DNA from 2 places in the Rhodococcus sp. IEGM 1330 genome. Region 1 is predicted to be linked to the other one. Evidence: predicted binding sites of a transcription regulator. Region 1 holds the regulator's gene; the other holds the start of a gene.
What was found. Region 1 encodes LexA, which represses DNA repair genes until DNA is damaged. Its sites were predicted from a motif close to CGAACANNTGTTCG; they were not measured.
Positions count from the first base shown of each region.

Region 2: the regulator LexA is predicted to act here: its motif matches at 2,507-2,520, upstream of cofD (2-phospho-L-lactate transferase).

Region 1 is NZ_JAWLSB010000001.1:930,422-938,202, forward strand. Features, by position in the region: gene R4P57_RS04300 (uracil-xanthine permease family protein) at 1-681, shown strand, start outside; gene R4P57_RS04305 (acyl-CoA dehydrogenase family protein) at 831-1,973, shown strand; gene lexA (transcriptional repressor LexA) at 2,050-2,733, opposite strand; gene R4P57_RS04315 (hypothetical protein) at 3,116-3,526, shown strand; gene nrdR (transcriptional regulator NrdR) at 3,627-4,091, shown strand; gene hrpA (ATP-dependent RNA helicase HrpA) at 4,104-7,781, opposite strand, start outside.
Region 2 is NZ_JAWLSB010000001.1:521,458-529,238, forward strand. Features, by position in the region: gene R4P57_RS02330 (coenzyme F420-0:L-glutamate ligase) at 1-1,274, opposite strand, end outside; gene cofD (2-phospho-L-lactate transferase) at 1,271-2,245, opposite strand; gene R4P57_RS02340 (WhiB family transcriptional regulator) at 2,955-3,188, shown strand; gene R4P57_RS02345 (metallopeptidase family protein) at 3,219-3,698, opposite strand; gene R4P57_RS02350 (DUF3499 domain-containing protein) at 3,771-4,181, shown strand; gene R4P57_RS02355 (phosphomannomutase/phosphoglucomutase) at 4,379-5,761, shown strand; gene R4P57_RS02360 (tobH protein) at 5,833-6,975, shown strand; gene manA (mannose-6-phosphate isomerase, class I) at 6,975-7,781, shown strand, end outside.

The DNA of each region.
Region 1 (7,781 bases):
GTGTTCGCCGCGGTCACCGGTGGAATCGCGCAGCCACGCCTCGACGCTCTGAGTGCGGCGAGCTGGATCGGCCTGCCGGAGTTCCGTGGACCGTCGTTCGAGCTGTCGGTGATCCTGGTGGCGCTGCCGGTGGTGATCGTCCTCGTCGCCGAGAACGTCGGACACGTCAAGGCCGTCGCTGCGATGACCGGCAAGAACCTCGACGACGTGGCAGGCGACGCGCTGATCGCCGACGGGTTGGCGACCACCCTGGCCGGAGCCGCTGGTGGCTCGGGCACCACCACGTACGCCGAGAACATCGGGGTCATGGCCGCCACCCGCGTCTATTCGACGGCCGCGTACTGGGTCGCGGCCGTCACCGCGATAGTGCTGGCGTTCTCGCCCAAGTTCGGTGCCCTGATCTTCACCGTGCCCGACGGCGTCATCGGGGGAGCGACCCTGGTTCTGTACGGACTCATCGGGCTACTGGGCGTTCGCATCTGGACCGACGCGAAGGTCGACTTCACCGATCCGGTCAATCTCATGGTCGTCGCTGCGGCGCTCGTCGCCGGAATCGGTGACCTGACACTGGCTGTCGGATCGGTCGAGCTCGGCGGTATCGCGTGGGGTTCCGTCGGCATCCTTGTCGGCTACCCGATCGTCTCGGCGCTCGCGAGGAGTACAGGCAAACGAGGTCGCTAGCGGGGTCGGTCACGGATCGCGCACGTTTTGGTCATCGACCTCCGCTGTACCCCGAACGTACTGTTGGAACGTGACGTCAGTCGTACCGACGACCGCGAATGACACCGTTCACAGGTCGACGTCGGTATGCACCGAACAAGGAGACATTCGTGGAACGCACACTTTTCGAGCCCGAGCACGAGCTGTTCCGGGAGTCGTACCGGAAGTTTCTCGAACAGCACGTAGCCCCCAATCATGCGAAGTGGGAAGAGCAGAACATCGTCGACCGCGGCGTCTGGGTCGAGGCCGGTAAGCAGGGCTTCCTCGGAACGGCTGCGCCCGAGGAATTCGGCGGCGGCGGAGTCAAGGACTTCCGCTACAACGCCATCGTCACCGAGGAAACCACCCGCGGTGGATACAGCGGTATCGGCTTCACCCTGCACAACGACGTCGTCGCGCCGTATCTGATCGATCTTGCGAATGACGAGCAGAAGCAGCGCTGGCTCCCCGGATTCTGCTCCGGCGAACTGATCACCGCGATCGCGATGACCGAGCCGGGCACCGGAAGCGACCTGCAGGGCATCAAGACCAAGGCCGTACGCGACGGCGACGACTGGGTGCTCAACGGCTCGAAGACATTCATCACCAACGGAATCAACGCCGATTTGATCATCGTCGTGGCGTGCACCGATCCCGAGAAGGGCGCACAGGGCTTCAGCCTGCTGGTCGTCGAACGCGACATGCCCGGATTCGAGCGAGGCCGCAACCTCGACAAGATCGGCATGAAGGCCCAGGACACCGCCGAACTCAGCTTCACCGATGTTCGCGTGCCCGCTGCCAACCTGCTCGGCGACGAGGGCATGGGCTTCATCTACCTGATGCAGAATCTGCCTCAGGAGCGGCTCTCCATCGCCGTCGTCGCCGCAGCGGCGATGGAATCGGCACTGGACATGACCATCCAGTACTGCCGCGACCGCAAGGCCTTCGGAAAGTCGATCGGCAAGTTCCAGAACACCCGATTCGTGTTGGCGGAGTTGGCCACCGAAACCACCGCCACCCGAATCATGGTGGACAAGTTCATCGAACTGCTCAACGCAGACAAGTTGACCGTCCAAGAAGCCGCGATGGCGAAGTGGTGGACCACCGAGAATCAGGTGAAACTGATCGACCGGTGCCTGCAGCTGCACGGTGGCTACGGCTACATGAAGGAATACCCGATCGCCAAGGCGTACATGGACTCTCGTGTGCAGACCATCTACGGCGGCACCACCGAAATCATGAAGGAGATCATCGGCCGCGGATTGAATCTGTGATCCGCTGATCCGAAGAACGCAGAGGGCCGCAGCACTATGTGCTGCGGCCCTTCGCGTGTCACTTCGGTGTCGATTTCTACAGCTTGCGCATCACGGTGACGACCTTGCCGAGGATCGCGGCGTTGTTGCCCGGAATCGGCTCGAAGAGCGGGTTGTGCGGCAGCAGCCACACCTCGCCCTTGGACCGCTTGAACGTCTTGACGGTGGCCTCGCCGTCGATCATGGCAGCGACGATGTCGCCGTTGTCGGCCACGGACTGCTGACGAACAACCACCCAGTCGCCGTCGCAGATCGCCGCGTCGATCATCGACTCGCCGACCACCTTGAGCAGAAACAGAGAACCCTGACCCACCAGCTCGCGGGGGAGCGGAAACACGTCCTCGACGGCCTCTTCGGCCAGAATCGGACCGCCGGCGGCGATCCGGCCCAATACCGGTACGAACGTCGGGGTCGGCAACCGATCCTGTTCCTCGGACGCCGGCGATCCGTCGACGGCGGCGGCAGCCTGATCGGCCTGCACCTCGTCGAGACCGCGGACGTCGACGGCGCGGGGGCGGTTGGCGTCGCGCCGGAGGAAGCCCTTGCGCTCGAGGGTGCGGAGTTGGTGAGCGACGGAGGAGGTCGATGTCAGGCCGACCGCATCACCGATCTCCCGAATGCTCGGTGGGTAACCGCGCTCGGTGACCGAAGCGCGAATGACCTCGAGTACCTTCCGCTGCCGCTCGGTGAGACCCGCACTGATGTCGGTGTCGACCTCCATGGCCTTGGATGTCGGTTCCGCGGCCGGCTTACCCGCTGCGGCCTTCGTTGCGGTGGCCCTGGCTCCGGTCGTCTTGGAACCCGTCGTCGTGGAACGCGTGGTCGACCTCGTCGAGGTCTCGTCCTTCATGCTGTCGGCCTCCTGCTGGTGTCCTGGATCCGGTCTGCGGGGTAGGTCTGCGCGGACTGGAGTTGATGGTGTCGACTCGTGGCGTGTGGTTTCTGACACGAATCTAGCGTGTATCAGCTGTTGAATCAAACATCTGTTCGACTCGTGTCGCGTTTTCTACAGACTTTGTCGGAGGCTCGTGATAGAACTTCGAACAAGCGTCCATCGAACGCCTGATCGAACATTCGATCCAACGAGCGAAGTCGAGGTTCCGATGACCATCATCACCGATCGCCCCACCGCCGCCGGTGTCCGTGCCCGATCCACTGTCGTCGAGCGTCGCCGCCGGGCGCGTCCCGTTCTGCAGAGTCCCATCGGGATGCACGGTGTCACGGCACCCCGTACGCAGAGCGCACCGTGCCTCCCGGTCCTCGATCCGTCGTGGACCGATGTCACCGATCGCGAGGAGGCCGATCGCGAGTTCGACGCGACCTCCGCGCACTTCGCGAGTCAGCCGGTTCGGATGCGATCGCTCGTGCTGACCGTGTTGGCGGTCCTGGTCGTGGCAGGCGGCCTGATCGGCATCGCGAACCTGCGGGCCGTTGCCCCCGATGCAGGCGCGCAGCCGGCCGGTGTGGTCGAAGTGCACGACGGAGCTCTCGTCGAGTACACGCCCGGCAGATGACCACCGGCCCCGTCGGGTTCGAGAAGACTGAGTATCCTCGACAGACTGCCCCGATGTGCGTGCTCGTCGTCGGAGCATCGGCTACGACGGAGGATCCCTTATGCATTGCCCGTTCTGCAGGCATCCCGACTCACGCGTGGTCGACTCGCGTGAGATGGACGAGGGGCAAGCAATCCGGCGGCGTCGATCCTGCCCGGAGTGCGGTCGTCGATTCACGACCGTCGAGGCCGCAGTGCTTGCAGTCGTGAAACGCAGCGGCGTGACCGAGCCGTTCAGCCGCGAGAAAGTCGTCAAGGGAGTCCGACGCGCCTGCCAGGGCAGAGATGTGGACAACGATGCGCTGAACCTGCTGGCACAGCAGGTCGAGGACGCCATCCGTGCAGCGGGATCCGCAGAGATTCCCAGCAACGAAGTGGGGTTGGCCATTCTCGGTCCACTCCGTGATCTGGACGAAGTGGCCTACCTGCGCTTCGCTTCCGTCTACCGCTCGTTCAGCTCGGCCGAGGACTTCGAGAAAGAAATCCACGAACTGCGCAAGCACCGCGAGTCCGCCGACATCGACTGACAGTCCTGCCCGTCAGCGACTCTGGTCCGAGATCGCCTTCTCGATGCGCTTCTCCGAGACCGGATACGCCGTACGAATCCCCTGGGCGAACAATCCCACGCGCAACTCCTCGATCATCCAGAACAGTTCCTGTACCCCGGAACTGTTCTTTCTGCTTTCCGGAAGCGAATCCAACAGTCGCCCGTACGACGCGTACACCCGATCGAGTACATCCATCGCCGCCGCGTCACGGCCCGCGCTGCTCGGCAGGGTCGCCAACCGCTTCGTCGCAGCCGCGATATAGCGCGGAAGGTCTGCCAATCTGCGAGAACCGAACTCGGTGACGAACCCGCGAAAGATCAAGCCGTCGAGCTGTTCCCGAACATCATCTGCCGGCTCGCCCGAGGAGGATTGAAGTTGCGCGGACAATGCCAGGGCAGCGGTCAGCACAGGGCGAACCAGGGCGAGCACCGCGGAGGTACGCTGTGGAACCTCCGCGTCGACGAGCGCCCGGAGCTTGTCGAAAGCCTCGGGATCTCGTACCGGTCCACCGTGCGCATCCATCGCTTCCTCGACCGCGAGAGCCCGGCATTCTTCGAGGAGTGCATCGACTCCGCCGTACGGATTCTGGCCGAGGGCAAGGCGTTCGGCGGTCGGCAGTCCGGCCAGCAGTGCCTTGGCTCCCTTCGGGGCCGTCGACAGCAGTAGAGCTCTGGTTCCCGACCGCATCGCGGCCCGCGCCTGCGCGGGCGTGCTGAGAACTCGCACCGCTACGCCCTGTCCTTCGGGCACCAACGCCGGGTAGCCGGTGACCTTCTGTCCGGCCACCTCTCTGGTGACCGTCGACTCCAACCGACCGAGCGTGCCCGAAGTCCAGGCCAGCGAGGGCGCGCGTTCCGCATCACCCACCGCGCTCGCCACCTGACGACCGACTTCCCCGGATAGGTTCGTGCGCAGAACAGTCAGATCCTTGTTGCTGCCCAACACCTTTCCGGACGGATCGACGGCCGCGAACGTCATCTTCAGGTGATCGGGCAGTGCCGCAACATCGAAGTCCTTCGCCGTGATGTGGCACTGCGCAGCCCGTGACAGCTCACGTGCCAAGGCCGTCACCAGAGTTTCCGCGCGCGGCTTCATGACCGCCAACGCCGCGGCCGCGAAGTCGGGAGCCGGAACGACGTTGCGCCGCAGGGCTTTCGGCAGTGTCTTGATCAGTGCGGTCACCAACTCGCCGCGCATTCCGGGAACCAGCCAGTCGAAGCCGACCGGCTGTACCTGAGCGAGGAGAGCGATCGGAATCCGAGCGGTGACTCCGTCGGCCGCCGTGCCCGGCTCGAACTGATACGTCAGTGGGAACTGGATCTCGCCCTGTCGCCATGCGTCGGGATACGCGCCGGTCAGTACCGAGGCCGCGTCGGAGTTGACGACGGTGTCGGTGGTGAAATCGAGTAGGTGCGGTTCCTGCCTGCGTGCCTTCTTCCACCAGGTGTCGAAGTGCCGCGCCGACACCGCCTCTGGGGCGATACGTGCGTCGTAGAAGTCGAAGAGAGCGTCGTCGTCGACGACGATGTCGCGCCGCCGAGCGCGATGCTCCAGTTCGCCGACGTCGTCGAGCAGAGCCCTGTTCTTGTGGAAGAACGCGTGTTGGGTCTTCCATTCACCTTCCACCAGCGCATGTCGGATGAACAGCTCGCGGGACGCCTCGGGGTCGATGCGGTGGTAGTTCACCGGACGTTGCGTCACCAACGGAATGCCGTAGAGCGTCACCCGTTCGTAGGCCATCGCCGATTCCCGCTTGATGGACCAGTGAGGTTCCGAATACGTCCTTTTGACCAGGTGCGGTGCCAACCGTTCGGCCCACTCCGGCTCGATGCGGGCGGCCATGCGGCCCCACAGGCGTCCGGTCTCGACCAGTTCTGCGGCCATGACCCAGCGCGGGGGTTTCTTGAACAGACCCGAGCCCGGGAAGATCGCGAAGTGCGCTCCGCGGGCGCCGAGGAACTCGCGCTTGTCACCCTCCCTGAGCCCGACATGCGAGAGCAATCCGGACAGCAGCGACTGATGCAGGGCGGTCTCGGTGGAGTCGGCGTCGGGCACCGTCCACCCGAGCCCGCGGGTGATCTGACGTAATTGGCCGTGCAGATCCTGCCACTCGCGAATACGTAGATAGTGCAGGAACTCGGTTCGGCACATGCGTCGGAACTGGTTGGAGGACAACTCGTTCCGCTGTTCGCGCAGGTAGGTCCAGAGCTTCACGTACGCGAGGAAGTCGGAGTTCTCCACGGCGAAACGCGCATGCTTCTCGTCCGCTGCCTGCTGATGCTCGGCGGGACGCTCTCGAACGTCCTGAATCGACAGGGCCGCAACGACCACCAACGCGTCACGCAGAGAGCCGTTGCCGTTGGCCTCGACGAGCATCCGCGCCATCCGAGGATCGACCGGCAGTGCCGAGAGTTCCCGGCCGATGGTGGTCAGTTCCGCGGTGCCATCCTTGGTGGCCGGCTTCAGCGCCCCCAATTCTTCGAGTAGGCCGATGCCGTCCCTGATGCTGCGCGGGTCCGGTGGCTCGACGAAGGGGAAGGCATCGATCTTGCCGAGCCCGAGGGCGGTCATCTGCAAAATGACCGACGCCAGGTTGGTACGCAGAATCTCCGGCTCGGTGAACTGCGGACGGGACTCGAAGTCCTCTTCGGAATACAACCGGATGCAGATGCCGTCGGCGACGCGACCACAGCGGCCGGCCCGCTGCCGCGCCGATGCCTGGGAGATCGGCTCGATGGGGAGGCGTTGAACCTTGGTGCGCAACGAGTATCGCGAGATTCGGGCCGTACCCGGGTCTACCACGTAGCGGATACCGGGGACTGTCAGCGATGTCTCCGCAACGTTCGTCGACAGCACCACGCGCCTGCCCGAGTGCGGTGAGAACACTCGATGCTGCTCGGCCGCAGAGAGTCTCGCGTACAGCGGAACGATCTCGGTGTTGCGCAGATTGCGGTCGTTCAACGCATCGGCGGTGTCGCGAATCTCGCGTTCACCGGACAGGAACACCAGAATGTCGCCGTCGCCCTCGGCCATCAGCTCGTCGACGGCCTGGCAGGTCGCGTCGACGGGGTCGAGATCGATCGTGGTGTCACCCGCGTCGACGGTCAGTGGCCTGTAGCGCATTTCGACCGGGAACGTGCGGCCGGAAACCTCGATGATCGGGGCGGGTACGCCGCCGCGGGCGAAGTGTTGGGCAAATCGTTCCGGATCGATCGTCGCCGAGGTGATGATGATCTTGAGATCGGGTCGCCGGGGGAGTAGCTGCGCGAGGTAACCCAGGATGAAGTCGATGTTGAGGCTGCGCTCGTGGGCCTCGTCGATGATCAGGGTGTCGTACTGGCGAAGCAGTCTGTCTCGCTGGATCTCGGCCAGGAGAATACCGTCGGTCATCAGCTTGACGAGCGTCGAATCCGAGGACTGATCGGTGAATCTCACTTTGTAGCCGATGGATTCACCCAGGGGCTCGCCGACCTCCTCGGCGATGCGTTCGGCCACCGTGCGCGCGGCGAGCCGGCGCGGTTGGGTGTGACCGATCGACCCGCGAATTCCGCGACCGAGTGCGAGACAGATCTTCGGAATCTGGGTGGTCTTACCCGAGCCGGTTTCACCGGCGACGATCACGACCTGATGCTCGGCGATGGCGGCGGAGATGTCGTCCTTGCGGAGACT
Region 2 (7,781 bases), 410 kb from region 1:
AGGCCGAGTTCGGCGCGCACGGTATCGGCGGCGAAAATCGTCGAACCGATCCAGCAGCTGCCCAGTTCACGCACAGCGAGGGCGACGAGCAGCCCTTGGACGGCCGCACCGACGGCGACGGTGAACATCGTGTCCTCCGCGGTTCGACGCCGCTCGTCGGGGTACGAGTGCGCGCCGTCGGGCACACAGAACGGGATCACGATTTCGGGGGCGTCGAACAAGATGTCGCCGCGGCCGAGTCTGGCGGCGATCCGCTCCTCGCTCAGTCCGTCGCCGGCCAGATCGGTACGCCATTGCTCACGCATCGTCTCGAGCAGCCGGCGCCGCACAGCGGGGGTCCTGACCCAGACGAACCGAACCGGACGGGTGTGGTGCGGGGCCGGGGCGGTGAGGGCATCGGCCACGGCCGAACGAACGGCTTCGGGATCGACCGGTTCGTCGGTGAACGAGCGCACCGACCGTCGGAGTAGCAGCGCCTCGCGTCGACCACGATCGAGTGCCTCGGTGGTGCCGAGCCAGAACAGATCGTCCTCGCCGCCGCGCAGCAGCGTCGCGGCGGTGGAACCGTCGTCGACGGGAGTCAGTCCGCGTACGACGGCGATCGGAACCCCGCCGAGTTTCCCCTTCACCAGATCGCCCGCGGCAGCGAGCTCGTCGGCGATCGCGACCTCGGTGACGACGAGCTCGTTTCCCTGACCGTCCTCGGCTCCGGCGTATGCATGTACGACGCTCAGGCCCGCAGCACCGATGGCGGCGTCGGTCTGGCCGATCCGCCATGCCCGTCCCATGGTGTCGGTGACGACCACGGCGACCGTCACCCCCAGCAGCGCACCGAGTGCAGTGCGAAGCGCTGCGGCACTGGCGTCGGGGTTCTCGGGCAGCAGCGCCAGTTCGCCGCCGTCGACGTTGGAGCCGTCGATTCCCGACGCGGCCTGCACGATGCCGAGTCGATTCTCGGTGATGAGGGTTCGGCCCTTGCGTGCGACGATGCGCACGGCTTCCTGCTCCACGAGGACTCTGCGGGCGGCATCTCGCTCGTCCGCATCACGGGGTGCCTGCACCAGACGGCCCTCGACCTTGGAGATGATCTTGCTGGTGACGATCAGGATGTCGCCGTCACGCAACCACGGCGCTCGGTCCGCAACGGTTGCCGCCAAGTCGTCGCCGGGCCGGAACTCGGGGAGCCCGGTCACCGGCAGTATTTCGATCGAGCCGCCCGGAGCGTGATCCCCGGGTGCCGACCGGATCGAATCGGGATCGCGAGTGTCGGTCACAGGTCGAGTCCGGCTGCGCGCAGAGCGGTGCGGGCCATGGCTGCTGTGGTCTCGGGGTCGGTCATCAGCAACGGAACCGACTGTACGTCCACTCCGTCGACGACTGCCGTATCGGTGGTGTGCACCAGCCATGCGTCGAGAATGCCGGTGCCGCTTCGACTTCCGTAGTGGCGGCCCACCGCCTCCGCCGTGGTCTCGACTCCGATGACGGACAGGCACTCGTCGGCCATGCCGCGCAACGGCTTACCGTCGACGACGGGGGAGAGGCCGACCACCTTGGCGGCCGTCGTGCGAAGCGCCCCGCGGATTCCCGGCACCGCGAGGATCGCGCCGACGCTCACCACCGGATTGGACGGCGCGAGGACGACGGCGTCGGCCTCGGCGATCGCCTCGACGACTCCCGGTGCCGGAGTTGCCTGTTCGGCCCCGATGTTGGCGAAGCTGTGGGTCGGAATCTGTGCGCGGTACCGAACCCACCACTCCTGGAAGTGAATTGCGCGCTGCTGCTCACCGCTCGGGTCGTCGGGATCGGTGACGACGACGTGCGTCTCGGAGCGATCGTCGGTGACGGGCAGGAGCCGGACTCCGGGTTGCCATCGGTTGCACAGGGCTTCGGTGACGGCGGACAGCGGAAAGCCGGTGCGCAACATACGACTGCGGATCAGGTGCGTGGCGATGTCGCGGTCGCCGAGTCCGAACCAGTCGGGATCGGCACCGTAGGCTGCCAACTCGTCCCGAGCGTTCCAGGTCTCCGCGATGCGACCCCAGCCGCGATCGGTGTCGATTCCTCCACCGAGGGTGTACATGCACGTGTCGAGATCCGGGCAGATGCGGAGTCCGTGCATCCACACGTCGTCGCCGACGTTGACCACGGCGGTGATCTCGTGCTCGGGCTCGTCGCCGAACAACGTTTTCAGGCCCTGCAGAAACCGAGCGCCACCGACGCCACCGACCAGAACAGTAACTTTCACAACACGCGAGCCTAGTGGGGTTGCGGTGGTGCGGGGTGAGCGCCCACCCGGTGCCGCAACGTCCACGTCGACCGTTTGTGGCGGCGAGAACCGATGCGACACGCACGGGACGGGCTCCGATCCGGGGAGAGCGCCGATTTCGGGCATGTGATGGTATTGGATTTGCGCGATCGGCTTGACCGCAACACACCTGGACGTGTCTAATCACAGGTATGTCATTCAGTGTTCGCGGCACGAGTTCGATTGCAGCGAACCTGGTTTCGAACACTCGTTCCCTTCCTGTTCGTCCCTGACTGGACGTCGAGTAGAGGTCGAGAGTCGGACCGGCACGTTGGACCAGCTCGATCGAATATCCGCGCGGGGCAAGGTATTCGAGAACACGAGGACCGAAAGTATCTGCGCTACCACAGGTGAGGAGGCGGAAGCGATGTATGACCAGCACGTGACACGTGATCAGCGGGGCGGACCCACTGCACATCTCAGCGCTGTCGACGACGCGCCGCAAACCGAGTCCGGCATCGGCGCAGATTCGAGCGTCTCGATCGACGCGGGTTCTGCATACGTCGTCCCAACGGACGAGACCGACAACGACGTCGACGTCATCGACGTCGAACTGGATTCGGATTCCGACGTCGACTCGATGCCGTTCGTCGCCGAGTCGGTTCCACCAGCCAAGCCGTTCCTCAGTCTCGTCGCGGGTTTCGACGAGATGTTCGAGGAGATCGAGGACCAGTGGCAGGAGCGCGCTCTGTGTGCGCAGACCGACCCCGAGGCCTTCTTCCCGGAAAAGGGTGGCTCCACCCGCGAGGCCAAGCGCATCTGCCTCGGCTGTGAGGTCAAGGACGAGTGCCTCGAGTACGCGCTCGCCAACGACGAGCGGTTCGGTATCTGGGGCGGGCTGTCCGAGCGGGAGCGTCGCAGGCTCAAGCGCGGAATCGGCTGAGTAGTTCGGTTCCATCTCCGGACGTATCGATCACTCCCCGGAAGGATCGACCTCGTCGGGGTCGATGCCGAGATACGTCGCCACTTGCTCGACCAGAACTTCGAACAACAGATCTTCCAAGTCCTCCGGGTGCTTGGCGCGCCGTTCCAGCGGTCGCCGGAACAGCACCACCCTGGCGCGTGTCGTCTCCCCGCGCTTGTCGATGCCGGCGGGTACCAATCGCGAGAGCGGTACCGGACCTTCCGCCACCACCTCGGGTGGCCACGTCACCGATTCCGGATCCAACGCCCTGATCTTGGGTACCTCGTCCACGGCGATGTCGAGCTTCGAGAGCTTCTCGTGCCACCGATGATCGATCCGCGCGAATGCCTCGAGCACCAGCCGGTCGAACTTCTCGGCTCGTGAGCGCCTGGCCGGGATGTCCTCGGGCAGAACCGGTCCGCGGACGCCGCGGCCGTGCCGAGCCACGGACCGAGAGGTGATCCTGCGCGCGGATGAGAATCGAGGCATAGGGGGAGGTTATCGCGCTCGTCCGGTGTGTCGGTCGTTCGGTCGGTTGCACCCACCGGATACTCTGCACTCGTGAGATCACTGCGTGGCTGCTGCAGGCCTGGTTGCAACCGTTCTGCCGTTGCGACGCTCACATACGTCTACTCCGATTCCACCGCCGTCGTCGGGCCGCTGGCCACAGTCGACGAACCGCATTCCTGGGATCTGTGCGAGGTGCACGCGTCGACCACCACCGCTCCCAAGGGCTGGGAACTGATGCGTTACGAAGGCGGCTACTCGACGTCGAGCCCCGACGAGGACGATCTGACGGCTCTCGCGGAGGCCGTACGCGAGGCGGGTCGCGGCGATCGCGTCCGCTCCGAGGATCGCGAGAGCGCCGACCGCTCGGTCTCTCGGTCGTTCGACACCGAACGCCGATCCGTTCCGGCCGTCCGAACGGGCAGGCGCGGGCACCTTCGAGTTCTTCCCGACCCCACGTCCTGAGCCGCCCGAGCACACAGAGTGTGGTGTGCATCGGTCCGACTGGCCGGTCCGTCGGCCGTCTGGCAAGGTTCGAGGAGCAGGACTGAAACGGACCGCAATGGTCTGCCGATACTTGGTGTGGATCGCACCGCTACCGACGCTCGATAATCCGACGCCGATGTGCGGCGTCGTCGTCAACGATCATCAGGAGAATCTTCGTGGCCCGTACCGCAGAGTCCGTCAACGCCGTCATCAAGGCCTACGACGTCCGTGGCGTCGTAGGTGAGCAGATCGACGAGGCGTTCGTGCGTGACGTCGGTGCATCGTTCGCACGATTGGTTCGCGACGAGGCAGGGGCCGCGCGCTCGGTCGTCATCGGCCACGACATGCGGGATTCCTCGCCCGCACTGTCACGGGCGTTCGCCGACGGCGTCACCGCTCAAGGCCTCGACGTGGTGCACATCGGGCTGGCGTCGACCGATCAGCTCTACTTCGCCTCCGGCTTGCTCGAGTGTCCGGGAGCGATGTTCACCGCCAGTCACAATCCGGCGAAGTACAACGGGATCAAGCTCTGCCGCGCCGGTGCGAAGCCCGTGGGCCAGGACACCGGCTTGGCCACGGTCAAAGCCGAATTGGTGGACGGGGTACCGGAGTTCGACGGCCAGGCCGGGACGGTGACGTCTCGTGACGTGCTGGCCGAGTACGCCCAGTTCTTGCGCGACCTGGTCGATCTGTCGGGTATTCGCTCCATGAAGATCGCAGTGGATGCAGGCAACGGCATGGGCGGCCACACCGTGCCCGCCGTATTCGCGCCGCTGCCGGTGACGATCGAGCCTTTGTTCTTCGAGCTCGACGGCAGCTTTCCCAACCACGAGGCCAATCCGCTCGACCCAGCGAACCTGGTGGACCTGCAGCGTTTCGTCGTCGAGACCGGTTCCGAGATCGGACTTGCCTTCGACGGCGACGCCGATCGGTGCTTCGTCGTCGACGAAAAGGGCGACCCGGTGTCACCATCGGCCGTGACCTGCCTGGTGGCCGAGCGCGAGCTGGCCAAGGAGCCGGGCGCGGTCGTCATCCACAATCTGATCACCTCCCGCGCGGTGCCGGAGCTGGTGGAAAAGCTCGGTGGAACGCCGGTTCGCACCCGAGTGGGGCACTCTTTCATCAAGCAGCAGATGGCCGACACCGGAGCCATATTCGGCGGAGAGCACTCTGCGCACTACTACTTCCGTGACTTCTGGGGAGCAGACTCCGGCATGCTCGCTGCCCTGCACGTTCTCGCTGCGTTCGGTGCACAGGATCGCCCGTTGTCGGAAATGATGGCCACCTACGAGACCTACAGCGCGTCGGGGGAGATCAACTCGACGGTGGACGACGCTGCCGAACGGACCGAGGCGGTGCTCGAGGCCTTCGCCGATCGAACCGCCGGAATCGACCGCCTCGACGGGGTGACGGTCGAGCTGGCCGACGGTGCCTGGTTCAACCTGCGGGCATCGAACACGGAACCGCTGCTTCGACTCAATGTCGAAGCACGCACCGCAGCGGATGTCGACGCGCTTTCGACAGAGATATTGAGCATCGTTCGCGCCGGACTGGAATAGTGGTTACCAAGGGTTCGTGAGTGGGTAAGCGGACGTTTCGAGCGGGTGAGGTAAGGGGAGGTGTCGCAGCCATGACGGCAGTGTCGTCTCTGGTCGATCTCGACGATTCGGATGCTCTCATCGCAGCCGATCGTGAGGGCTCCCTGCGCAGTGCAGCGCTGGCGGGCGCACAAGTGCGTGCCGTCGCTACCGCAGTCGACGAATCGGTCCTCGCCCGGTTGGCCGATCTGCGTCCCCGGAGCGTTGTGATCGTCACCGGCGACGGGCGGAGCAGTCGGGCGGCATCCCTGCTCGTCGCCGCGCTCGGCGATCGCCTCGGGGTCCCTCTGGTGCGAAGCACCGGAACTCCGCCGTGGATCGGCCCACTCGACGTGGTGGTGGTGGCAGGCGACGACGCCGGGGATCCACGACTGGCCGAGTCGGTGGACGCGGCAGCTCGGCGCGGTGCCGAAGTCGTGGTGGTTGCCCCCGAGGAAGGGCCTCTGCGTGCCGTCCGGGGGGCCAGAGTCATGTGGCTGCCGCCGCGAATCGCAGTTCGTGACCACAATGCCCTGATGCGCTACCTCGCGGCGTTCGTGGCGGTACTCGGGGCGGTTGCCGGCGGATCGTGGAAGACGTTGCTGCCCAATTTGTCTCGTCTTGCGGACCTGCTCGACGCGGAGGCGATACGAAACAGCCCGTCCAACGAGATGTTCCACAATCCGGCCAAGGCCCTCGCCAGTGGGTTGAACGGTCGGCGGGTGGTTCTGACCGGGGGCAGTCCCGCCGCAGTCGAGGTAGCTCGGCACGGCAGTGAGGTGCTGCTGCGCGTGGCGGGTGTCGTCGTCGGTGCCGGGGAGCTGGGCGACGTCATTGCCGCATCCATTCGGGCGTCCGTCGTCGAATCGTCCCGCACGCCACAGACATTCGACTCGTTCTTTCACGACGAGCAGCTCGACGGACCACCGCCGGCGCTGCCGATGCGCGTCGTCGTGGTGGCCTCGGACGCCGATCGCGTGATGACCGAACGACGAATCGCCGGAGTTCCGGAGTCGGAGTTGTTGCTCGCCGATTCGAGTGAGGTGCTGTTCGGCGGCGAGCGCGCGAGATCCGAATTCGACAACCCCGCACCGGCACCGGATCCGGCTAGACTTTCGATGCTCGACACGATGTCCGTGTTGGCGACGCGGTTGGACACCACTGCCGCGTATCTGCTGTTGATGGGCGGTAGCTAGTGCAGCTCTTGCGAGGCGCGGTTCGGTCCTACGCATGGGGTTCTCGAACCGCACTGGCTCGGATTCAAGGTCGCCCGGTGCCGTCCGATCATCCCGAGGCAGAGATCTGGCTCGGCGCTCACCCGGCCGACTCCGCGCACGTGGTGCACGAGGGCGGCACTACACCACTGCTCACGCTGATCGATGGCGATCCGGGCACTCACCTGGGTGGCTCTGCGCAGCACTACGAGTCGCGCCTGCCGTACCTGCTGAAGCTGCTTGCCGCAGAAGAGCCGTTGTCTCTGCAGGCGCATCCGAGCAGTGCTCAGGCCCGTGAAGGTTTTGCGCGCGAGAACGCCGCGGGTGTCCCCATCGACTCTCCCGTACGCAACTACCGGGATCCGAACCACAAGCCCGAACTGATCGTCGCGCTCACGGAGTTCGAGGCGTTGGCGGGCTTCCGGCGGCCCACCGACACCGTCGAACTGCTCGACGCGTTGGCCGTCCCCGCCCTGGGTGGGTATCGAACCCTGCTGGCCGCCCAGCCCGATGCTTCCGGGCTGCGCACCGTGTTCACTTCGTGGATCACGCTGCCCGGGCAGGCTTTGGACGACATCTTGCCTGCCGTCGCCCAGGGATGCATCGACTATCTTTCCGGTCCCGCACGCACGGACGGTGGACGATTCGCCGCCGAGGCCAGAACTCTGCTCGAGCTCGGGGAGTCGTACCCCGGTGACGCCGGAGTGCTCGCGGCGTTGCTGCTCAATCGGGTGACACTGACTCCCGGCCAGGGGCTGTACCTCGACGCCGGAAATCTACACGCGTAT